Regions from separate parts of the Clostridium sp. 'White wine YQ' genome, predicted to be linked through region 3. Evidence: riboswitches for the same ligand, from Rfam matches in the RefSeq annotation. Region 3 holds a riboswitch; each other region holds the start of a gene.
What was found. A riboswitch is a leader RNA that binds a small molecule or an ion and turns the genes downstream of it on or off. The one in region 3 is predicted to bind S-adenosylmethionine.

Region 1 (8,952 bases), 1.8 Mb from region 3:
TGTGTATTTTATTATTTTTCTGAAATCTTCATGAACGATTCTACATTCATCAACAGTTATTATGCTAAACGGACTACCTTTCATATGCATACCTAGGGTTAGTTCTCCACCCTTTACTTCATCTCCAAAGGTAAACTCCATTTTGTTTCTATATTCCCATTGGTTTGGACTTCCTTCAATGCCTAAAAACTCACCTGTATCTACATTGGCATTTTCAAAAAGTTCTCTAACCTCATCACGTTTTAGTTCTAATTGCTTGTTATACGGAAGCGTTTGAGATGAACATCCACCACATCTTCCAAATATAGGGCATCTAGCATCTACCTCATATTCAGCTCTTTCTATAATCTCCAAAGGCTTTATTTCTGCATAATCTTTTTTCTTCTTGGTTACTTTTCCTTTAATAAGCTGTCCTGGATATGAATTTTTAGAATATACTATAAGTCCATCCACGTGAGCAATACCCTTTGAAGGAAATTCAGTTTTTTCAATTTTTAAGGTTATCTCATTTCCTTTTTTCATGAGTTAGAAGCTTCCTCCTCTGTTTATTCTTAAATATATAATTAACAATTGTTATGTAAAAAGCCTATTGATTTAAGGCTTTTTCCCCAATTGTTTTTCCATAAATACTTTTTACAATTGTAAAATACAATATACTACTTGCGATATAAGCAAAGAAATATATACCTAGAGTATCAATTATCGCATATCCTAATGGCATTAATATAAATTTAACTAAATAAAACAAAACAAATGCTGCAAAGGCAACAATAGTCTGATCAGCTATTGATATAATCAATCTTCCGAAAATACCTATTTTTTTCTGAACTTGTTTATCAGAATTCATCATATCTAAAAACTCCTTATTTGTTGTTTTATTCTCTATATTATTTTCTGATTTTACTTCAGTTTTTTCCTTAGAATCCTTTGCTATGTCCTCTATTACCTCTTCAACTTTTTCTTCATTAATACTCAATGTAGCTACCTCCCTACTATTTTACATTCTTTAAATATACTACAAAACCCTCTAATTAGCAAATTACAAAAAGTTTAAATAAATGTAAATTTTATAATTTTTTATTTATCTTCACTGTGAAATATTTGCAAATAAATAGCAGAGACAATTTGTCTCTGCTACTATTATGTTCTAATTAAAACATAGGGATTACTGCACCCTTATATTTATCTTCAATAAATTTCTTAGCTTCTGGTGAGTTAAGTGCATCTTTTAATACTTTTATTTTATCACTATTTTCATCACCTTGTCTTACAACTAAAATATTTGCATACTTTTGAGCAAATTCTGAATCTGATTTTTCAGCTATCAATCCATTATCAGTTGGATTTAATCCTGCATCTAAAGCATAGTTTGCATTTATAACAGCTGCATCTACATCATCTAATGTTCTTGGTAATTGAGCTGCATCTAATTCTTTAAACTTGAAGTTCTTTGGATTTTCTGTAACATCTTTTGATGAAATTAATTCTCCATCTTTAACTTTGATTAAGTTGTTAGCTGCTAGTAATTTCAATGCTCTTGCTCCATTTGTAGCATCATTTGGAATAGCTATAGTCGCTCCATCTTTTAAATCATTTATTGATTTAGCTTTTTTAGAATATAAGGCCATTAATTCACTATGAACTTTAGTTACTGTTGCTAACTTATATCCTTTATTCTTCATTACTTCATCTAAATATGGTTGATGCTGGAAGAAGTTTGCGTCTAATTCCTTATCATTAAGTGCTGTATTTGGTGTATTATAATCATTAAATTCAACAACTTTTAAAGTGTATCCTTGTTTTTCAACTAATGGCTTAATAGCATTCACTATTTCTGCATGTGGTTTTGGTGTAACTCCTATTGTTATAGTTTTATCATCAGCTTTTTTTCCACAAGCTGCTAAGCTTAGAGCTAACGCTCCTACTAATACTAATGATAATAATCCTCTTTTTTTCATAATAAGTCCTCCCTGTTTTTATAATTAATATATCTATTTTACCTGTTTCTTATAAATAAAATTACCTAGGCTTTGTAATACTTGAACAAATACAATTAATACCACTACTGTATAAAACATTATCTGATTATCAAATCTATTATATCCATAATTAATAGCTGCACTTCCTAGGCCTCCGCCTCCTATTGCACCTGCCATTGCAGAGTATCCTACGATGCTTATAATCGTTAAAGTGATACCTAAAATTATACTTGGCATAGCTTCTTTAAGCATTACCTTGAAAATTATTTGAGTATTACTTGCCCCAAAAGATCTTGCTGCTTCAATTACTCCTTTATCAACCTCTCTAAGTGCTGACTCAATAACCCTTGCAACAAATGGTGCTGCTGATATAGTTAATGGAACAATAGCCCCCTTAATGCCTATAGTTGTCCCAACTATTGTTCTAGTAAAAGGAACTAGAACTACCATTAAAATAATAAATGGTAAACTTCTTAATATGTTAATTATTCCGTCTAATATACTATATAAAACCTTATTAGGCTTTAATCCATCAGGTGCAGTAATTATCATTATAATTGCTGGAATAAATCCAATTATTATAGCAAATAATGTAGAAAAAAACGTCATTATAAGTGTCTCTTCAATTGCCGGCAATAATATACTTTCCCACATTTATAGCACCTCCCAGCTGATATTTTCATTCTTTAAGTATTCAACTACTTTTTCTTTATATTCACTATTTACATTTATAACTAAGCTACCTAACACATCATCTCTAAATTTTTCAAGTTTGCCCCATACTATAGAAAAGTCTATATTAAGTTCTCTTGCCATCTTAGTAATTAATGAATTCTCACTTAAATCTCTTGGGAAGAATAGTCTGATATTTACACCAACTTCCGGAAGAGTTTCCTCTTCTTCTTCTCCTAAGAATTTCTTTAAACTTAGTCCTGGTCTTAAGAATAGTTCTTCTGCATTTCCTTCTGCCCTAATTACTCCACCTTCTAGAAGCGCAACTTTTTCACATATTTCTTTAACTACTTCCATTTGGTGAGTAACTACTACTATTGTGATGCCTAATTCTTTATTAATTTTTAATAATAAAGATAGAATATCCTTTGTCATCTTAGGATCTAGTGCTGATGTTGCCTCATCACATAATAATATCTTAGGATCTAAAACCAATGCTCTTGCTATTGCAACTCTTTGTTTTTGCCCCCCGCTTAATTGAGATGGCTTACTCTTTTCTTTTTCTCTAAGCCCTACTAAATCTAATAGTTTATATACCTTTTCTTTAATATCTGCCTTACTGTATCCCCAAACTTCTAAAGGAAGTGCTACATTGTCAAATACATTTTTTGTTTGTAACAAATTGAAATTTTGAAATATCATCCCCAAATTTTTTCTAAATTCCCTAATTTCCTTAGTTGAAAGTTCTGAAACTTCTTGTCCCATAACTGTTAAACTTCCAGAGTCATAAGTTTCTAATCCATTGATGCATCTTAATAGAGTAGATTTCCCTGCCCCAGAGTGGCCTATAAGACCATAAATTTGTCCTTCTTCAATATTTAATTTAATATCTTTAAGTACTTCTGTTTCATTAAAACTTTTGCTTAAGCCTTTAATTTGAATCATTAAGCTACCTCCACATGTCCTTTGTTTATCCGGATAAATAAAAAGCGCTTGGGAATAAACCCAAGCGCTGAAAAATAGCCACTGCAATTTACTCCCTTATCTCTCAGTTAAAAAATAACTGCAGGAATTAGCACCATACACAAGTTAAATGGAACCTATGTTGGTTGCCGGGCTTCACAGGGCCAGTCCCTCCACCGCTCACGATAAGAATTCGTTAATATTAATTTGTCTGCTATTACTATAATATAAATATTAATTAAATGCAATAAGAAATGTTTAATTTTTTAGAAGTTTTTAATTTTTAAGCGAAATTTTTAAATTTTATAAATGAATACCTTTAAAATTTTAAAACTTTCATTTTTATGTTTATTATGTTTATGCTATCACTTTTGAGACAATTATAGCTATAGATATTAGTAATCCAGCAACCACAATAGCCACCGCTAAATTTCCTTTTTCTAATTCTTTATTGAAATCAGCTGGTATTATTTTGTCAAAAATAATATATCCAATCAACATAATAACTATACCAACAAGTCCGAACAAAACACTCAAACCAACATTTACTAATACGTCCATAAATAATCCCCCTTAAAATAATATAATTTAATTCTAATATAAATTCCTTCCAATTTCTAGGTTTTTTTATTATATATCTATCTATATTGAAATTTTATCCTTCAATTTATCAAAGGTTCCTTCACCAACTCTATCAATTTTTTTCAGTTCCTCGATAGATTTAAAGCCTCCATTTTTTTCTCTATATTCTATTATTTTTCCTGCCATTACTTTCCCTACACCAGGTAATGTATCTAGCTCAGCCTCAGTTGCTGTATTGATATTAATTGTTCCATCTTGAGATTTTCCAGATTGCAATGAGGATGCCAATGATCCTTGTGTGTTTTGTGCTTTATTATCAATATTTCCTATAACAATACACTCATGATTTTGAAGTTCCTTGGCTAAATTTATATTCTTTGTATCAGCTTTCTCTGTTAATCCACCAGCTTCTGCGATTAGATCTTTAATAATCGATCCTTTCTCCATTATATATACTTCCGGCTTTTTAATTTCCCCTTTAATTTCAACAACTATGTTTCCACTATTATTTGTTGTAGTCGTAGTTTTATTGTCATTTGAAGTCTCTTCTACAAACATACCTTCCACTTCTTTATCCGATAAAGGCTTTGGGATATTTATATATGTATATATTCCCGCAACTAAGGTTAGAACTATTAATAGTATTACGATTCCTATTAGTTTTTCTTTCCTTGTAATTCTCATGTTTTCCTCCTTAAATTTTAATATATAATTAATTATTGACAAAAACACCTCATTTATATAGTAATTTGACCACATTTTTGTTATACTTATTTTTATGAAATATGACATAATGGGGGATATTATGAGAAAAATTTCTTATTTTTTACTATTGATGATTTCTTTTACATTAATATTTAATAAAAATGTAAGCGCAGCTCCTTCTGTTCCTGATTTAGAAGCTGATGGTGTAGTACTAATGGATGCAACTACAGGAAAAATTCTATACAGTAAGAATAGTGAGAAATCACTTGCACCAGCTTCTACTACAAAAGTAATGACTGCTTTATTGGTTTTAAGAAATTCAAAGCTTGATGAAAAAGTTACCATAACCAAAAGTGCTACTGCAGTTGATGGAACAAGAATCGGTCTAATAGAAGGTGAAGTATTTACCGTTAAGGATTTACTATATGGAATGCTCTTACTTTCGGCTAATGATTGTGCTGAAGCACTAGCTGAACATGTCTCTGGTTCAAAAGATGCATTTGTTGAACTTATGAATAAAACAGCTAAAGAATTAGGTGCGAATAATACTACTTTTGTAAATCCTTCTGGACTTTATGAAGATGACCACAAGACAACTGCTTATGATTTATCACTTATTATGAGAGAAGTATCAAAGAATCAAACTTTTATTGATATTTCTAGGACACCAGCATATGAATTTCCTGCCTCTAATATAAACGGGGAAAATCACTGGGCAGATAATAAAAATGAATTAATCATGAAGAATAATAGATATTTTTATCAATATGCACTCACTGGTAAATGTGGATATACCACTCCATCAAAACATACTTATACTGCCGTTGCTGAAAAAGATGGTCAAAGATTAGTTGCAACATTTCTTTACTCATCAAGTAAAGATAATTATTTTAGAGAGGCAAAGAATTTATTCGAATATGGTTTTAATAATTTTAGCCTTGTAAAACTATATTCAAAGGGTGAAAAATTATCTGATTATACTTTTAATGATTCTACTACAATGCCATTACTAGCTTCAGACGATATCTCATATGTATGTAAAAAAGGTGATGAGAATTCAATTACAAAATCATTAGATATTGAGAAAAAGGATTTATCAAATCTTTCCTTCACTCGTGACCAAGAAGTGTTATCCGCTTCTGTTTCAGTAAATGGTCAAAAGTATCAAAATATTCGTTTAAGTGCAGGCGAATCAAGAGAAATAAAGCCTGTACAAAAGAGTTTTAGTGATAAGCTTAAAGAAATGAAACCAGAACTTGCCGCTGGTGGTGTAGCTGCAGTATTCTTAGGTTTCGCTTTAATCAGATATAGAGCTCGTATTAAAAAAAGAAAGATTAAATCTAGATATTCAGATATAATAAATAAACTTGATTAACAAAAAAAACAGATGGTAATCCATCTGTTTTTACTCTTTTTTTAACTTCTCAATTAATATTTTCATATCATCAGGTAGTTCAGCCCTAAGTCTCAATTCCTTCCTTGTCCTTGGACTATGAAAGTCTAACCCATAAGCATGTAGTGCTTGCCTATTTATAAATTCTTCATCTTCAGTCCCATACAAAACATCCCCGAATATAGGGTGACCTAGATAGCTTAAATGAACTCTTATTTGATGAGTTCTTCCAGTTTCAAGAAGACATTCAACTAATTCTGCATTTTTGTAGCTCTCAACAACCTTATAATGAGTTATACTTTCTTGTCCTCTATCATCAACAACTCTCTTAATAGTATCCTCATTCTCTCTATATATTGGTGCATTTATAGTTCCTTGCTTTTCTTTTAAATTTCCATGTACTAATGTTAAATACCTCTTTTGAAAATGTTCTTCTCTCATTTCATTAGATAACTGCATATGAGCATATTGATTTTTGGCTATAATTATTAATCCTGAGGTATTCATGTCCAATCTACTTACTAGTCTAACAATGCAATTTTGATTTGTTTTCTTGAAATAGTACATTACACCATTAGATAATGTTCCACTAAAATGACTTCTAGTTGGATGAACTACCATGAATGGTTTTTTATTTAAAACAAGTATATCATCATCTTCATAAACAATGTCTATATCTATGTCTTCAGGCTCTATATTTTGAGTTTCATTTTTGTTTAAATCTATAATTATTTTTTCACCTTTAGATATAATATAGTTCATTTTAACTGCTTTATTATTTACTAGTATTCTCTTATCTATAGCAGCTCCCCTAATCAATCTAGTAGATAATCCTAATTCTTCCTTTAGGAATTCTCTTATCTTATGTTTATGGTATTCTTCTGGAACAATCTTTTCTATTTTACTCATCTTTCCTCACTTATCTCTTGATAATCTATTGTTTGAAGTCTCCTCCCAAAATAATAACTGCATCATATCCTTGAGTGTCATCAGTTAATTCTTTTATATTATCAATTCCTGTGTCCTGGGATATTAGATCTCCTATATTATTATCATTAGTTTTAATTACAGATTTACTTATCTCTGTATAATTTCCTTTATCAATTTTGGTATACCCTTTAGATTCAAGTTCAGTTACTAAAGTTCCTGCAAGGCCAGTTTTCCTTGTTCCATTTAGAACCTTAATTTTTAAATCCTTTTTAGTTACAGAATCCTTGGCTGTTTGTGATCCACTTAGGGCTGAAATTACATCCTTATTGTTATTCTTATTATATACTAGATAATCTTGCCCATTAATTGTTTTAGGGGTTCCGTTAAGTGTCACCATTGTTAGTTTGCTTTTATCTAACCCTTTTAAACTTAATCCATAAGAAATCATCTTACTTCCTGACATATTTGTCTTTATATACTTAGGCAATGTATCTAATAAAGGTTTAAAGTTCATAATAATACTAGGTGAAGTACACTTTTCTACAATCTTATTAATAAACTTATGTTGGCTTTCTATTCTGTCCAAATCTCCATTTGCAAAACCAGTTCCATCATTATTTTTTCTCCATCTAAAGAACTCTTCTGCTTTTTGACCATCTAGATGTACAGTTTCACCTTTTTTGAAGTGAATATGAAGATTTTGTGCAGGGTCATCATAATTCATATTTCTTTCTATTTCCATGTCAATACCACCAATGGCATCAATTACTGCTCTAAATCCCGCATAATCTATCTTAACTATATAGTTAACATTAATTCCTAAGAAGTTTTCAACTTCTTTTTTAATTAATTTATCTCCGCCTAACGCGTAAGCTGCATTTATTTTTTGATTTTTATTATTAACTTTTATAAGCATATCTCTAGGCACAGATACTAATGTTCCTTGCTTTTTACCCGGCTCATAGTGTAAAAGCATAATAGTATCAGTTCTCTTTATTGCTTCATTATTAGGTTGAGAAGGATCTCCTATATCCAAACCCAAGACTAAAATATTTACTGGATCTTTTGATCCAACATCTTCTGCTGCAACATCTACACCACCTGCACTATTAAACTTTCCTAATGTTACAAATAAATAAACTGCAACTATAACTATAAATGTAATTAGAATGGATAGAATACTTAAAATTACAATAGTTCTTTTTCCTTTGTTTCTTTTTCTCTTTTTCCTATTGTTAATTGGTGAGTTTCTATTTTCCCCATCCATACTATTTATTCACTTCCTTAAGTGTATTAATTAGATAATTTCTTGCTTCTATTGTATTAGGATGAATTAATCCCCTATTCTTAATTATATATACTAGCGTATTATCAATACCTTCTAATACCCCCTTATCAAGGTTTTCAAGGGTGACTTCTCTAAGCTTATCTACCCCATCAAAGTTTCGATTAGGTTCTATATAATCTGCAATATATATTATTTTTTCCAATGTAGTCATATTAGCTTTACCAGTGGTATGGTATATAACTGCACTTAGGATTTCTTTATCATTTATATTCATAAGCTTTTCTCCCAGTACTGCACCAACCTTACCATGTAAAAGTTGTGGAGAAATACGTTCAATCTCATCTACTTCTATAGAATTTTCCTGTAATATTTTAAACAACTCGTCAATGTGTAAATTTTTTGCACAATCATGGATTAATGCAGCTAATTCTGCTCTTTCC
Region 2 (7,463 bases), on a different contig from region 3:
AAGGAGATTTTATTATGGTTAAGATTACACTAAAAGATGGATCCTTAAAAGAGTTTCAAGAGGGTCTTTCAGTTTATGAAATTGCAAAATCTATAAGTGAAGGTTTAGCAAGAGTTGCATGTTGTGGAATCGTCAATGGAAATGTTGTTGACCTACGTCATGAAATTAATTCAGATTGCGAGCTTTCTATTTGCACATTTGATTCTCAAGAAGGAAAGGCTGCTTTTAGACACACAACATCACACATTTTAGCTCAAGCAGTTAAAAGACTGTATCCTGATGTTAAACTTGCTATAGGTCCTTCAATTGAAAATGGATTCTATTATGATTTTGATAAAGAAAATAATTTCTCTCAAGATGATTTAGATAAAATTGAAAAAGAAATGAGTAAAATAGTAAAAGAAGACTTACAAATTGAGAGATTCGAGCTTCCTAGAGCAGAAGCCTTGAAATTGATGGAAGAAAAAAACGAACCATATAAGGTAGAACTAATAAATGATTTACCAGAAGATTCTATAATTTCTTTCTACAAACAAGGTGAATTTGTAGATTTATGTGCTGGCCCACATTTAATGTCTACTAAGACAATAAAGGCTATAAAAATTCTAAGATCTGCTGGTGCTTACTGGAGAGGCGATGAAAAAAACAAGATGCTTTCTAGAGTATATGGAACATCTTTCACTAAGAAGTCTGATTTAGATGCACATCTTGAAGCACTTGAAGAAGCTAAGAGAAGAGACCATAACAAACTTGGTAGAGAACTTGGTTTATTTACTACTAATGAAAGAGTTGGTCAAGGACTTCCATTATTAATGCCTAAAGGTGCTAAGATAGTTCAAATACTTCAAAGATGGATTGAAGATGAAGAAGAAAAAAGAGGTTATGTATTAACTAAAACACCTCTAATGGCTAAGAGTGACCTTTATAAAGTTTCAGGACACTGGGATCACTACAAAGATGGCATGTTTGTACTTGGTGATGAAGAGAATGATGATGAAGTCTTCGCTTTAAGACCAATGACTTGTCCTTTCCAATATACTATTTACAATGCTGAACAACACAGTTATAGAGACCTTCCTATTAGATATGCTGAAACTTCTACTCTATTTAGAAACGAAGCTTCAGGTGAAATGCATGGTCTAATAAGAGTAAGACAATTCACTTTAGCTGATGGACACTTGATAGTTAGACCTGATCAATTAGAAGAAGAATTTAAAGGTGTTGTAGACTTAATAAAATATGTTATGACTACTTTAGGTATCCAAGATGATATCACTTATAGATTTTCTAAGTGGGATCCAAACAACAAAGAAAAATATATTGATAACCCAACTGCTTGGGAAGAAACTCAAAATATAATGAGAGAGATTCTTAATCATCTTCAAATAGACTATACTGAAGCTGATGACGAAGCTGCTTTCTATGGACCAAAGCTTGATATTCAATTCAAGAACGTTCATGGTAAAGAAGACACTATCATAACTGTACAAATTGACTTTGCTCTAGCAGAAAGATTTGGAATGACTTATGTAGATAAGGATGGAAACAAAAAACTTCCATTTATAATTCACAGAAGTTCAATTGGTTGTTATGAAAGAACTTTAGCTATGTTAATTGAAAAATATGCTGGAGCTCTACCAACTTGGTTATCACCAGTTCAAGCTAAAATACTTCCTATCTCTGATAAATATAACGATTATGCTAATGAAGTAGTTAAAAGTCTAAGAGATAAAGGTATAAGAGTTGAAGCTGATTATAGAGCTGAAAAGATAGGTTATAAAATAAGAGAAGCTAGACTTGAAAGAGCTCCATATATACTAATTGTTGGAGAAAAAGAAGAAGCTAATAAAGAAGTTTCTGTTAGAAGTAGAAAAAATGGAGAAGAGGGTGCTATTTCTTTAGAAGAGTTCAAGGCTAGAATTGTTAAAGAAGTAGAAGAAAAGAGTATTTAATTCCACTATTATAAAAGAAGAGACACAGGTCTCTTCTTTTTTTATGATACTTTTGGAAGTCTGCTATATGAATTTATTTTTCCTTCTTTAATTAATGCATTTAACAGTTTAATAATTTCTATTTCACTTTCTATTTCTAAGTAGAATGCAATTTCATCTTTTTTTTCACCAACTAATTGAGCTTTACTGAACTTGTCTCTAACAGCCTTTATTGCACTCCTCTTATCATTTGTATTCATTCTTATAAGTAGGGATGACTTATCATATATCGTTTCCTTTATAATCACTTCTTCCACATATTTAGTTGGAAGTTCTCCTCTTCCCTTTATTATATCTAAAATATCACTATATACAGCTGATGCAGTAGGTAACATACCTGCACCTTTTCCAATAAAGCTTACATCCCCAACTGCATCTCCATGAAATATAACTCCATTTACTTCATAATTTATTTGTGAGAATAAACTATCCCCATCAATTAGTGCTGGTTCAACTGATGCATATACTTCGTCCTTAACTTTTCTACTGACTGCAATTAGTTTTATCTGATATCCGAGTTCCTTGGCATATATAAAATCCTGCCTTTCCAAGTTTGTTATTCCTTTGGTATTTATATCTTTCCAAGAGATCTTTTTCTTGTAGGCTAAGGTTGATAATATTGCTAATTTTCTAGCTGCATCATATCCCAGAACATCTGACTCTGGATTTGCTTCTGCAAAGCCTTGCTTTTGAGCCTCTCTTAATGCTTTACTATAGCAAAGATTTTCCCTACTCATTTTAGTTAATATAAAATTTGTAGTTCCATTCAGTATACCTGTTATGCTTTTTATTTCATTTCCCTCCAAGGATTCAAGCAAAGGCTTAAGTAAAGGAATACCCCCTCCTACTGAAGCTTCGAATTTTAGATTAACACCCTTTTTTCTTGCAAGGTCAATTAGCTTTCCCCCATACTCTGCTATCAAATCCTTATTTGCCGTTACAACATTTCGCCCTAAGCTTAAAGCCCTTTTCACAAAGTCATATGCTGGATTTATTCCACCCATCACCTCAACAACTATGTCTGTATCTTTGCTAAAAAATTCTTCTATATCCGTTGTTAGTATTTCACTAAATTTTTTATTTTTATGCTTTTCAAAACTTCTCACTAAAATAGACACTACTTCTATATTCTCTAACTTGTCTTTATTATTTTCTAATAATTCAATTAATCCTGTTCCTACCACTCCATATCCTAATAAAGATATCCTAACCATTATAATATAGCCCCTCCGTACAATTACTTGTCTACAATATTAAATTTTATAGTAATTATAGTAAATTTAATGCCTGCTCAAAATCTCTTATTAAATCCTCTGTATCTTCAATACCAACAGAGATTCTCAAAAGATCTGGACTTACTCCACTTGCCTTTTGCTCCTCCTCTGAAAGCTGAGCATGAGTTGTACTTGCTGGGTGTAAAATATAAGTTCTTGCATCACCTAAATTAACAACTAGGGTCGCAATTTCTAAGTTTTTAATAAGCTTCTTCCCTTCTTCTACCCCTCCTTTAATACCAAACGTAAGTACTCCACTTGCTCCACCCTTAAGGTATTTTTGAGCTCTTTCATATTGAGAATTTCCTTCTAAGTATGGATAGTTAACCCAAGAAACCTTTGGATGCTGAGATAGAAATTCAGCTAACTTTAATGCATTTAACGAATGTCTTTCCATTCTTAAGTGTAAAGTCTCTAGTCCTAAATTAGTTAAAAATGCATTAAATGGACTAGGTGCCGCCCCTAAATCTCTTAATAAAGTTACTCTTGCCTTAACTGCATATGCAGCTTTTCCAAAAGCCTCAATATATTTTATACCATGATAACTTGAATCAGGCTCTGTGAATTCCGGAAACTTTCCATTTGCCCAATCAAAATTTCCTCCATCTACAATTATTCCCCCAACTGCAACAGCGTGCCCGTCTGAATATTTAGTTGTAGAGTGAACAACTATATTAGCTCCAAACTCAAATGGATTGCACAAATATGGAGATGGTACTGTATTATCTACAATTAATGGCACCCCAATTTTTTTTGCTACCCTAGAAAACTTATCTAAATCTAATATATTCAAGCCTGGATTCCCTATTATTTCTCCATATATAGCTTTTGTATTTTCTTTAGCTAAGGCTAGTATTTCCTCTTCACTTGCTTCAGGATCTACAAATGTTACATCAATACCAAATTTTCTTAAGTTAATATTGAATAAATTAAATGTTCCCCCATAAAGAGCAGATGTTGATATAATATGATCCCCTGCTTTAGCTATATTGGCTATTGCATAAAATATAGCTGCTTGACCTGAGGAGGTTGCTACAGCTGCAACGCCTCCTTGCAGTGCTGCATACTTTTCTTCGTAGGCAGCTATAGTTGGATTACTTATTCTTGTATAAAGATGTCCTTCTGCTTCTAATCCAAATAATTTTGCAACATGATCTGGATCTCCTTGTTGGTAACTAGTACTTTGAAATATTGGTAAAACCCTTGGTTCACCTGGATTTGGCTTATACCCTCCTTGTACTGCGATTGTTCCCAAGCTAAAATTTTTACTCATTAAAAAAAGCCCCCTTTTTATTATAAGGTGGCCTCTTACCAAACATAAACAGCTATCATCATTACTGCTGCTTATCTTATAGTAAAAAAAGCTATTTCTACTATAAGATAAGTAGAAATAGCTAATAAAGCATAATTATATACGCAAAATTACTCTTTCTCTTATCTATCAGGATAACCAGAATTTAACTAAGAAAATTTCTGTACCTGCAGGATTTAGCACAATTCTAACTTAATGAATGTTAGCTGTTGCTAGGTTTCATAGGGCCAGTCCCTCCACCATTCTTGATAAAAGACCATCGATTATTTAATTAATTATATTATAATGGTAAAAAAATAAAATGCAACTATTTTTTTGAAAAATATTGCATTTCTATATTAAATATTTATAGAGTTTTACAATCAATTATTTCATTCTCTGTAATAATATAATTCACCTTAATATCAAAGCTTTCTTGTGGTAATTCTTCTAAGACTTGAAGCGAAAATGCGAGTACTACTTTAGGAATCTTTAGATCCGTTTTTTCCAAAAACTTATCATAATATCCTCCTCCATATCCTACCCTTTCTCCACTTCTTGTAAATGCTACCCCTGGCATTATTATCAAATCTAACTTTTCATTTAGTTCCTCATTAGATTCTGGTTCTAATATCCCCCAAAATCCAGGTTTTAGTTCACCTATAGATTTAATTCTAATTACCTTCATTTCTTTATTTTTGTTATCAATCTTAGGAACATAAACTCTTTTATTTTTTTCTAAAGCATCTTTGATTAAATTCATTGTTTCAACTTCGTTCCCAAAACCTACAAAAATAAAAATGCTGTTTGATAGATTATACAAATCAAAATTCATTAAAAGTTCTTTAATTTTCACATCATATATTTTTTTTATGCCTGCATCAATTAAATCTCTTTTTTTAATTATATTTTCTCTAATTAATTTTTTCTCCATAACTCAATCCTCATTTTTACGATATTACAGTTTATTAGTCCATTTCAACTATTTCTAGTATTTCTTTTTTAGATATGTTACTATTCACTTTTCTTTTAATTTTAGTTGGTTTATCTGTTAATATATATATTTCGTCTCCAAGCTCTAAACATTCATCTATGTCATGAGTTACAAAAATCACTGTCTTTTTTTCTTCATTTTGTATTGTCTTAAAATCTTTTATAAGTTTATTTTTATTCTTTACATCTATAGTTTTAAATGGCTCATCCATGATAATTATTTCTCCACCGTAAGATAGAGCTCTTGCAAGACTAACTCTTTGTTTCATTCCGCCACTTAGCTCATTAGGATAGAAATTTAAATATTTATCTATACCCATCATTGAAGTGTACTTATATATTAATTCTTTTCTCTCTTCTATTTTATACTTCTTTTTAAGAACAATTTCTATATTATCCTTAGTTTTAAGCCAAGGTATTAATCTATCTTCTTGAAAAACGAAACTTATTTCTTTTTCATCAAAACCAACTACATTTCCCTGGTAATCCTTATCTATCCCTGAAATTATATTTAACAACGTACTTTTCCCACAGCCAGAAGGTCCTAATATACATGTTATCTTCTCTTCTTGAAACTTTATAGAAATATCATCTAGGACACGTAAATCACCAAACTCTTTTATCACGTTTTCCAAATAAAAATCACTCATTAATTAAAAGTCCTCCATCTTTTAGTCATTAGTTTAATTATAGATTCTATAAATAAAACAAAAATAACTAAAATTACTATCCAACTAAAAACTCCTGCAGTATTTAACTGCATTTTTTCCATTTGAATACTTGTTCCTACTCCATAGTTAGGTTGTCCTAGCACTTCACCACCTATAACCATCTTTAAACACAATCCTATCACTGATGAAAGCACCCCAAAAACACTTTTAGCCATACTTGGAATGTAAATATATCTAATACTATCAGTTATTCCTACCTTATACACCTTTGTCATAGAAATTACGCTTTTATCTATACCAACAATCCCTTGAATAACTGCTTCATAGATAACTGGAAATACAACGATTGAAGCAAGTAAAATGGGTGCTTTTTCATTTGTAAGCCAAATTAGAGCAAGTACAATTATTGCCATAGTAGGGACAGTCTCTAAAAGTGCCATGGTAGGTTGTAACATCTCAAGTATTTTCTTATTTAAGGCTGCAATTATTCCTACTATTGAAGCAAAAATTAAAGAAATTACAAATCCCAATATACACCTTTGTAATGTTGCCATTAATGTATAAGCAAATGATTTATCACTAACTATAATCTCTAATGAATCTAGAGTTTCTCTTGGAGAAGGCAATATAATTGCATTGCTTAATATATCGCTAACAATCCACCATACTAATATTAGTAATGCAGTTCCAATTAGCATATATTTTTTATTTTTTATAATATGCATTATCATCTGGTATTTTTTCTCCTATTGTCTTTGGTGCATTTTCCATTAGCACCTTAAAATAAATATTATAATCTTTCTTTAAATCCTCTGCATCTGCAAATTTAATGTTTGCTCTTTTTAATGCTTGAGATAAGTCTTCCTTTTTAACACCAATTCCTAGTTCCTCAACATAATCTCCTAATTCCTTTGGATTTGTATTAGTCCACTCACAGCTTTCTCTGTATAAATCAATAAATTTATCTACTGAAGTTTTATAATCCTTTGCTACTTGATTTTTTATTATTAAAGAACTTTGAGGATATCCATTTTCAGAGGAATTTAACTTTTTCCATTCTTCATTTAAATCAAGTAATATTTTAGTATCTGATTTTTTCTTTAATATTGTTGAAAGCATTGGTTCTGGTACTACTGCAGTCTTAACTTTTCCTGATATAAAATTTGGAGCAAGTTCGGTAGAACCGTTAAGATAATTAAACTTCACATCACTATCTGCATTAATTCCTTTTTCTTTTAAAATA
Region 3 (8,952 bases):
ATATATACTACTCTTTTATTTACTGCAATTTGTGGTGCTGCTAATCCTACCCCATCTACAGTTGCTAGAGTATCCCTTAAGTCTTGAATTAATTCATCAATTTCTTCATTTATTTCTTTTACTGGTTCACAAACTTTTTTTAAATGTTCATCACCTAGTTGCACAATTTTTCTAACTGCCATCACAATTCTCCTTTCGGTTATTTACAATACTATTATTGCATAAAATCATGATTTTTGCATTAACTTTATAATAAAACTGTGTAGCATTTTGTGGATTTAACTTTTCTCAATAAATAGTAAAGACCTTCATAATTTACTATGAAGGCCATTCTATATAATATTTATTATTTTCTTGTTTTATATATAACTATTAAACCAATAACAATAAATATTGCTGCTTTAATAAATACTGATATAGTGTTAAATATATAATTATACCCAAAGTCTGCAAAGTAGAATCCAGCATTTTGAAGAGCCTCAGATATTCCGAAGAATATAAGTACAACTCCAACTATCTTAAAAAACAGCTTAAATTCTTTTGACTCTCCTTCAAAGAATCCAAAGCTTTTCCCCTCTCTAAGTGCAAGTAAATCTAAGACTGAAAATACTGATAGTAATAAAATCAATGTATTTACTAATTGCATGTTTAAAAGTCCATTTATGAATATACCTGCTAGAAATGTAATAAATAGTTTCATACCCTTATCAGTATAACCTTCATAAATATGTCCGAAACCTGGAATAATCGAAAGTATTACTCCTAATAAATTTTTATTTCTTTGTGAGAATTTAGTTTCCTCTTCTAAATTAATAATTCCTCTATTTATATAGTCTGCAGACATAAATGCATCCACTGCTGAAAATACCCACACAATAAATGCAAAATGATCAAATAGATTATTTATTCCTCCGAAAAAATTATAATTACCGAATCCGTGCTCTCTGCCACCTATGGATAAAACCATTGTACTTAATAAAAATATTATTCCTCTATTATAAAGACCTAAGTAAAAATGACCACCTCCCGGTAATAGGGAGTATATAAATGCCTTGCCCTTACTTTTCATATTAATTACCTCCTTTACTTTATATATTTATAATAGTTCTATTTTCTTAATAAAATTATATATATCACCTTAAGTTTTTCTTAATATGATTTTTGTATTATATAAAATTATAGCCTAGGTAAACTAAATATTACCTAGGCTATTACTTATGTTCAAAAATTAAAAATGTGGATCTATTTCATCCCTTTGTATTCTTTTTAAATCTTTTAATCTTAAATGGGTTTCTTCCATTATTTTATCCCAACTCTCACCTGCTATTATTTTTTCTTTTGCTATTTTATATAATTCTTTTTCCTTCTCATTAAGCATACAATCACTCCTTTATTATTTCTCAGATTTATTTTTCTCAATAATTAGAATTTTATAATTCAAAATTTAATGTTATTTATATCACACAAAATGTATTATATATTTGACATTTTATATTATATATAATACAATCAATTTATACCAAAACTTACCGGAGGTAACTAAAAATGGCTAAGTCTAAAATATTCAAAACTAATTTGAAGGTTTTAAGAGCTGAAAAAAATATAACACAAGAAAAGCTTGCAGAAGATGTAGATGTGTCTAGAGGAACAATACTAGAAATTGAACGTGGAACCTTTAATCCATCATTAAAATTAGCCTTTAAAATAGCTCAATATTTTGATAAAAGAGTTGATGATATCTTTGAATTATTACAGGAGGATGTGGAAGATGAATAAGTATTTAATAATCATAGGACTAGCAATTATTTGTATTATAGTTAACTTTGCTGTAGAGTTATTTATTAAAGAAAAAGATGAGAGAGAAACCCAAGCTTTCCTTGATTCTCTTAAACTTACATGTTTATTTACAATTTTTATTTTTGGACTTACTATAACTAATAAGTTAATTCACTCAGTCCAAACATTTGACGTAAAAGAGATAGGTTGGATTCTTATTTCAAGTTCACTTATTCTTTTATTAAGTTATCAAATAAAAACGAAAACAGATTTGAGTTTTCCTAAATTAATTAAAATAAGTAAAACAAATAAAAACAGTATTAGAGCATCATTATATATATTTTCATTTTTATTGTTGGCTTTTGTTTTCTTTGCGATTTATATAAATAGCAATTCATATGCTCTATACTTAAAAAGTATATTAGGAATTACTGCATACATTTCCTTGTCCATTGTTCTATATATTTTAGCTTTCTTAAAAAAGAATAAAATATTTTAAAATAAAAGACTTAAGGCATTTAAATACCTTAAGTCTCTATATTATTTATTCACCGAATACATTTAGAGAAAAACCAGTTTCTAAAACTTTTTTAGCATATTCTTTTGCACCAAAAAGTGATAGATCTCTATAGTTACCACATTGAATTTCATTTCTTGCTGGAATCTCATCTGCAACTAATACTTTTTTAAGTGCTGCTTCTAAAGCTGGTTTAACTTCTACAGGTTCTCTATCTCCCCAAACTATTAGATAGAATCCTGTTCTGCATCCCATTGGAGATAAATCAATTATTCCATCTAATTCTTCTCTTAAAAGACCTGCTAAAAGATGTTCTAATCCATGAATTGAAGCTGTTGGGATAGCTTCCTTATTAGGTTGTGTAAATCTTAAATCGAATTTAGTTACCTTGTCCCCTAAACTACCATCTAGAGTCTTAGCTTTTCTAATATAAGGTGCCTTTACTATTCTATGATCTAACTCAAAACTTTCTACTTTTTCCATTTTGTTTCCTCCTTTTAAATAACTGCCTTTTCATTTAATGTAGTAATTATAGTTCCTATATTTTCTGTTATTCTTCTTGCTACTAATGGATTATTCATTGTATATAAGTGTATACCCCTAACTCCTGATGATAATAGATCAACTATCTGCTCTACTGCATATGCTATTCCTGCATCTCTTAAAGCTTCAGGGTTATGCTCATATTTGTCCATCATTCTTAAGAATTTAGCTGGTAACTGCGCACCACAAAGGCTGCTAATTCTCTCGATTTGCTTTTTATTCACTACTGGCATTATTCCTGCTTCAATAGGAACATTGATTCCTTCTTTATCTGCTCTATCAAGAAAATTATAAAATATTTCATTATTAAAAAACAACTGAGAAACTAAGTGTTCAGCACCATTATCTACCTTTTGCTTAAGTCTCTCTATATCAAGCTCTAAATTCCTGCATTCTATATGCCCTTCTGGATAACAAGCAGCACTGACCCCAAAATCTCCTTGATCTTTAATGTGATTAACTAATTCATAAGCATAGGAAAATTCCCCATTATTAGTTTGACCTATTGGAATATCTCCTCTAAGTGCAAGGATATTATTAATATTATTCTTCTTCAAGTCATTTAGAATATTATTGATATCTTCTTTTGTTGATCCAATGCAGGTTAAGTGTGCAAGTGCCTCAATACCATATTTATTCTTAATTAGTGAAGATAATTGTGTAGTTTTATTATCTACTGTACTCCCACCAGCTCCGTAGGTTACTGATATAAAGTCTGGTTTTAATTCCCCAAGATTTTCTAGTGTTGTGTATATTGTTTCAAGTGAAGATGTAGTCTTTGGTGGAAAGATCTCAAAAGAATAAACTACCTTCCTACTCTCAAAAATATCCTTAATAAACATATAAATACCCCCTTAAAAAATAAAAACCTAAAGGATATTACCTTTAGGTTTATATAACGCGATTTCCCCAAATAATATCCTTATCTTCCAGTTAAACACTGCAGGAATTAGCACCCACTAAGTCAAATGATAACTTATAGGTTGCTGGGTTTCATTGGGCCAGTCCCTCCACCACTCTAGATAAGTTTGAATAAATTATACACTATCATGATAATATTGTAAATATTTTTTTATTCTTACAATACTGATATAATATACTTATTACTTAACTACAGGAAGGGTTTATATATGAGCGAAAAAAATAAACATAAAGATTCAGAAGGCACTAAAGGGTCAAAAAAGATAAACATTAAACTACTATTAAACAGCTTTGCAATAATATCAATATTAATCATAGTTTATTTAGGTGGAGTTATGAGTGAAAGCATTGCAACAGATACACCTATAGATTCTATTACAAAAACTACTTCTAAAAAATTTGATGATAAGTCTATAAAAGTCGATAAAATAATATCAACAAACGATAATATCATTGGTATTTATGAGTCCCAAAATTCAACTGGTATTATTGAATTTGATAGACATAAATTCCTTTATAATAGGTTTGTTCCTACTAAACAATATGAGTCAACTACTAAAATTAATACTAAAACTATAGGAAAATACTTTATAGTATTTGGAGATTTTTCAAATACTAATGTCAATAAAATCAAAATAACCTCAAATTCAACAACGGAAGAAGCAGAAATATCAAATGGAAAAGATTTTGCAGTATTTAACCTTCCAAGTGAAAATTCAACTGCTACCTACGTGCTGCTAGACAAAGATGGAAATATTATCTCTGAAATCAAATAACAGAAACTTATGTCTAAATATAAAGGGAATTCAGTATTTGCTGAGTTCCCTTATTTAATCTCAACTATTTTTTTCATTTTCCCTCAAGGCTTTTTCAATTCTATCCAAAGCTCTAACTAATGTATCTCTTCTACATCCAAAGTTAAGCCTTAAAAATCCTTCTTCACCAAAATCCTTTCCATCTGAAAGAATAACTTTAGCCTTTTTATATAGAAACTTATATGGATCCTTAATGCCTGTTTCTCTAAAATCTATCCAAAGCAAATACGTTCCTTCCACCGGAGTTAATTTTAATTCTGGCAATCTGCTTTTAAATTCGCACTCTAAAAATTCTAAATTTCCTTTTAGATATTCTAATAATTCTTTTCTCCAAGGCTCTCCATTTTTATATGCTTCTTTACATACAACATAGTTTAAAACTCCTGGATGCGGTAGCAATCCTTCTGATGCTCTAAGAAACTTTTTTCTTAATTCTGTGTTTGGTATAACCCCAAAGGCTATTGGTATTCCAGGAAGATTATATGTTTTTCCTGGGCTCATAAGAGTTATACCTTGAGATACTTTATCTCCAAGTGACACTAGTGGAATATGTTTTCCTTCAAATATAAGCTGACAATGTATTTCATCAGAACATAGGATTAGCTCATGCCTTTCACAAAACTCTGCTAAATCCTCTAACTCCTCTTTAGAAAAAACTCTTCCTACAGGATTATGTGGATTGCATAATATAAATAGTTTAGTATCCTCTCTTATCGATTTTTCCATTTCTTCAAAATCAAAAGTATACTTACCCTGTTCTCTCTTTAATGGAACTTCAATTACTTCCCTATTAACATTTACAGGTGCTTTTCTTATGTTAGGGTATACCGGTGTATTTATCATTACAGAGCCCTCAATCATCTGACATACTACATTTATAGTTGGCACGATGCTTGGAAGCCATACTATCCATGATTCTTTTATCTCTGTATTATATTCCCTCTTAAAATGTTCTACTATAGTTTCTACTAGCTCTTTATCAGGTTTGGTATATCCAAATATACCATGCTCAATTCTATTATTTAAGGCTTTTATTATTGTATCTGGCGATTTAAAATCCATATCTGCAACCCATAATGGAATATAGTCCTCTCCGTATTGGTCCCATTTATAGCAAGATGTATTAAATCTTTTTATATCTTCATTAAAATTAATACTCATAGAATTTCCTCCCTTTAGATACTATAATTGTCTTTTATATAAAATTAGAGCTGAGATTTTATTATATAAGTAAATCTCAACTCTAGCTATTTTTTAAACTTTAACAAATAATAACACTATTGATATTATGCTTAAGCACATACTAATTGCACAAATATATAAAACTATTTGATTTGTAGTAAGTCCTTTTTCTTGAAGTCTAAAATGTATTTGGCTCCTATCTGCTTGATATATAGGCTTACCTTCTGCGTATCTTTTAAAAATTACAAATAAATTATCAAAGATTGGTACACCTAATGCTAATATTGGAATTATTAAACTCATAACTGTAGCTTGCTTAAATGCTCCATCTAAGGCAATTATCCCTAAAATAAATCCTAAAAAGTTAGCGCCTGAATCTCCCATAAATACTTTAGCTGGATGTCTGTTATACTTTAAGAAACCTAAAATAGATCCAACTAATATAATACACATCATAGCTGATTCTGGCTGTCTCATTGCAAGAGCTACAACAAATAAAGTTGTTGAAGATATTGTAGACAAACTACCTGCAAGTCCATCCATACCATCTGACCAATTTATTACTGTAGTAACCCCAAATATCCAAGTTATTGTAAGAATAAATTGAACCACTACGTGCAATTCCACATATTGTCCATTAAAAGGATTTGTAAATCCACTAAAAGCTATTCCACTTCTATAAACTAAAATAGCTGCAAGTATTTGTACTATAAATCTAGGATATATAGGAAATTCTTTTCCTCTTGTTTTATAGAAATCGTCTATTAGTCCAATTAATAAAATACTTAGAGATGCTATAAAAACTGTAATCTTTTCCTTTGTAATAAAATCTCCTACAAATACAAAATACATTACGAAAAAGCCGATAAACATCCCAAGTCCTCCACAAAGAGGTATTGGTTCCTTATGTTTTTTTCTTTCAGTTGGTTTATCTAAAAAATCATATTTTACAAATAATTTCATTAAAACAGGAATAATTAAATAAACTATAAATACAGCACATGCTAATGCTATTCCATACTTCATATATAATCTCCTTCTAGGGTGTTAACTAAATCTTAAGTATCAAAATATGCACAAATAACCCCTTTATTACATAACTAAAGATAATTATATCTTTTATTCTATTTATTATCAATATTCATCATTTTATTCTCTTGTTAAAACAATAAAAAAATATTGAAATATTCAAAGTTTTTTCTAATAAATCTTATGTCACTCAAAATTATACACCTCTGTCATTAAAATAATACCACAGAAAATGTTAAAAATAATAAAATATTAGTTACAAATAGTTACGACCAATTAAAAACCTCATCCATGCGCGGCATGTTTAGCATTCCTTCGGTTTTTATTGGTCTCATGTAACTTATTTATTAAGAATATATTTATCCATGTAATTTTATATTAATTTTAATTTTTACATACTTTATTTAAAGGAAATACGCGGTCTGCTTAGCATTACTTCAGCTTTGTTCATGTTTCTTGTAACACATATATTTGTAACTTAATTACAAATAATTTGATCTATTGTACAATATTCATATAATGAGCAAATTTTAATGTTACTAATTGTATTTAATATTAAGTCCTAAAATAAATGGGGGATTACTATGAAAAAATTATTAGTCTTTATTTGTCTTTTTGTTATTACCTCTCAATTTCTTGTTGGCTGTTCAACGAAAAAGAGCGTGCAATTTAAAGAGTTTTATTCTCAAGTAATTGGCTTTAGTGAAAATGATGAAAAATCAAAGCCTATACCACAAGATACAATTCTAATGCTGACAAATGAGGATTTCCAAAAATTTAAGGATAAATACTTTAACCCAAGGGAAATTCCAATGGAGTCGCCTGATAAAGAAAAAGCAGTTTTATATTTGCAAATCCCTTCATCTACTTCTTCTGTGAATCAATATAATGTTGAAAGTATAAATATAAACAATAAAATTTTAACTGTTAAGCTAAAAAAATCTGCAGTTGCACAAGTAGATGGCAAAAGTGGATTTAATGGTACATGGAAATGGGTTATATTTATAGAAGTTGATAAGACTAACTTAAAAGATAATATGGATGTTGTTGTGAAGAAGTAATGTCCTAAACGTAGCATTATTCCAAATCGATACGCTTTAATGTATTTCCTTAAAATCTAATATTTTTTCTCTTAACTGAACATACTAGATGTGGAGGTGCTTTTATGAAAAAGAGTAATACAAATAAAAAAGATAAAACACTTGCTTCTCCTCCAACAACTGATTCGCTTGGAACATCTACTTCTGCTAATCTAAACGTTGGATTCGCTGGGCCAGATGGTGATGATAGTACATCACTTTTTCCTAGTTTTCATGAGGATAAAAACTGGTCTTCAAAAACCACATCAATTGATACAGATGATGACGATTAAAAATTAGTTATTATCAACACCTTCATATATTTTAGTTAATAAAAAAGTAGCAGAATAAATTATTCTACTACTTTTTTGTTTATCCTACTTCAATTATATGTTCCATGTTTTCTTCATTGAAAATAATATATTTGTCTTTTTGTACAATTTCATTATTCTTAACGTATTTCATTATGTCTATTGAAAACTTTTCTACATGGTACCTTTTACTTGCATATATTTCTTTATACTCTAGCATTACATTTTTTTCTTCTTCCTTTGTTATAGTTCTGTTTAAGAAGTCTGGAAGCCACTTCTTCTTATTAAAGGATAGGTAATCAAACTTAATTATCTCTTTAAGTTCTAGAAGTTTATCTCCACTTAGCTTTTCAGTATAGAAATCTATAAAAACCTTATAGTATTCTACATTTCCTATATTTCTGTTAAAGTATCCTTTCTCTTCAAAGAACATTCCTAGCTCATAGTAGAAATCAAAAGGTGTTTCGAACATATTTACAAAGAAGTTAAGAATATTATAAAACTTTTCAGAGTTATAATATTTATCTACCATCTCTTCTACTTTTTTTAATTTTATAACTTCATCGTAACTTAAAACTGAAGTTCTTAAGATCTCATAAGGTGGATATGGTGAATACTCCATTCCCCACTTTTCACTTTCATCTCTCATTAATGAGCCTTTTAATAGCTTTAGAAAACCTAATTGTACTTTTTCTGGTCTTATCTCATAAACATCATTAAAGGATTTCTTAAAGGTCTCATAATCTTCTTCTGGAAGACCTGCTATTAAATCTAAGTGT

Region 1: another riboswitch for S-adenosylmethionine. It lies ahead of PTZ02_RS11280 (methionine ABC transporter ATP-binding protein); the one in region 3 lies ahead of metF (methylenetetrahydrofolate reductase [NAD(P)H]).
Region 2: another riboswitch for S-adenosylmethionine. It lies ahead of PTZ02_RS16375 (O-acetylhomoserine aminocarboxypropyltransferase/cysteine synthase family protein); the one in region 3 lies ahead of metF (methylenetetrahydrofolate reductase [NAD(P)H]).

The regions. Positions count from the first base shown of each region.
Region 1 covers NZ_JAQYUU010000001.1:2,266,651-2,275,602, forward strand. The annotation lists gene rlmD (23S rRNA (uracil(1939)-C(5))-methyltransferase RlmD) at 1-522, opposite strand, end outside; gene PTZ02_RS11265 (hypothetical protein) at 587-976, opposite strand; gene PTZ02_RS11270 (MetQ/NlpA family ABC transporter substrate-binding protein) at 1,152-1,958, opposite strand; gene PTZ02_RS11275 (methionine ABC transporter permease) at 1,992-2,633, opposite strand; gene PTZ02_RS11280 (methionine ABC transporter ATP-binding protein) at 2,634-3,596, opposite strand; SAM riboswitch class I at 3,690-3,806, opposite strand; gene PTZ02_RS11285 (DUF350 domain-containing protein) at 3,972-4,175, opposite strand; gene PTZ02_RS11290 (helix-hairpin-helix domain-containing protein) at 4,257-4,880, opposite strand; gene PTZ02_RS11295 (D-alanyl-D-alanine carboxypeptidase family protein) at 5,002-6,276, shown strand; gene PTZ02_RS11300 (RluA family pseudouridine synthase) at 6,307-7,203, opposite strand; gene PTZ02_RS11305 (LCP family protein) at 7,229-8,491, opposite strand; gene yqeK (bis(5'-nucleosyl)-tetraphosphatase (symmetrical) YqeK) at 8,493-8,952, opposite strand, start outside.
Region 2 covers NZ_JAQYUU010000007.1:115,178-122,640, forward strand. The annotation lists gene thrS (threonine--tRNA ligase) at 15-1,952, shown strand; gene PTZ02_RS16370 (homoserine dehydrogenase) at 1,994-3,205, opposite strand; gene PTZ02_RS16375 (O-acetylhomoserine aminocarboxypropyltransferase/cysteine synthase family protein) at 3,261-4,538, opposite strand; SAM riboswitch class I at 4,697-4,832, opposite strand; gene PTZ02_RS16380 (5-formyltetrahydrofolate cyclo-ligase) at 4,924-5,490, opposite strand; gene PTZ02_RS16385 (ABC transporter ATP-binding protein) at 5,525-6,199, opposite strand; gene PTZ02_RS16390 (ABC transporter permease) at 6,199-6,951, opposite strand; gene PTZ02_RS16395 (ABC transporter substrate-binding protein) at 6,926-7,463, opposite strand, start outside.
Region 3 covers NZ_JAQYUU010000001.1:420,675-429,626, reverse strand. The annotation lists gene def (peptide deformylase) at 1-182, opposite strand, end outside; gene PTZ02_RS02005 (hypothetical protein) at 347-1,069, opposite strand; gene PTZ02_RS02000 (hypothetical protein) at 1,229-1,378, opposite strand; gene PTZ02_RS01995 (helix-turn-helix transcriptional regulator) at 1,546-1,776, shown strand; gene PTZ02_RS01990 (hypothetical protein) at 1,769-2,275, shown strand; gene PTZ02_RS01985 (S-ribosylhomocysteine lyase) at 2,321-2,776, opposite strand; gene metF (methylenetetrahydrofolate reductase [NAD(P)H]) at 2,791-3,678, opposite strand; SAM riboswitch class I at 3,756-3,865, opposite strand; gene PTZ02_RS01975 (hypothetical protein) at 3,967-4,533, shown strand; gene PTZ02_RS01970 (MalY/PatB family protein) at 4,594-5,733, opposite strand; gene PTZ02_RS01965 (MraY family glycosyltransferase) at 5,827-6,780, opposite strand; gene PTZ02_RS01960 (hypothetical protein) at 7,368-7,844, shown strand; gene PTZ02_RS01955 (hypothetical protein) at 7,949-8,155, shown strand; gene PTZ02_RS01950 (B12-binding domain-containing radical SAM protein) at 8,235-8,952, opposite strand, start outside.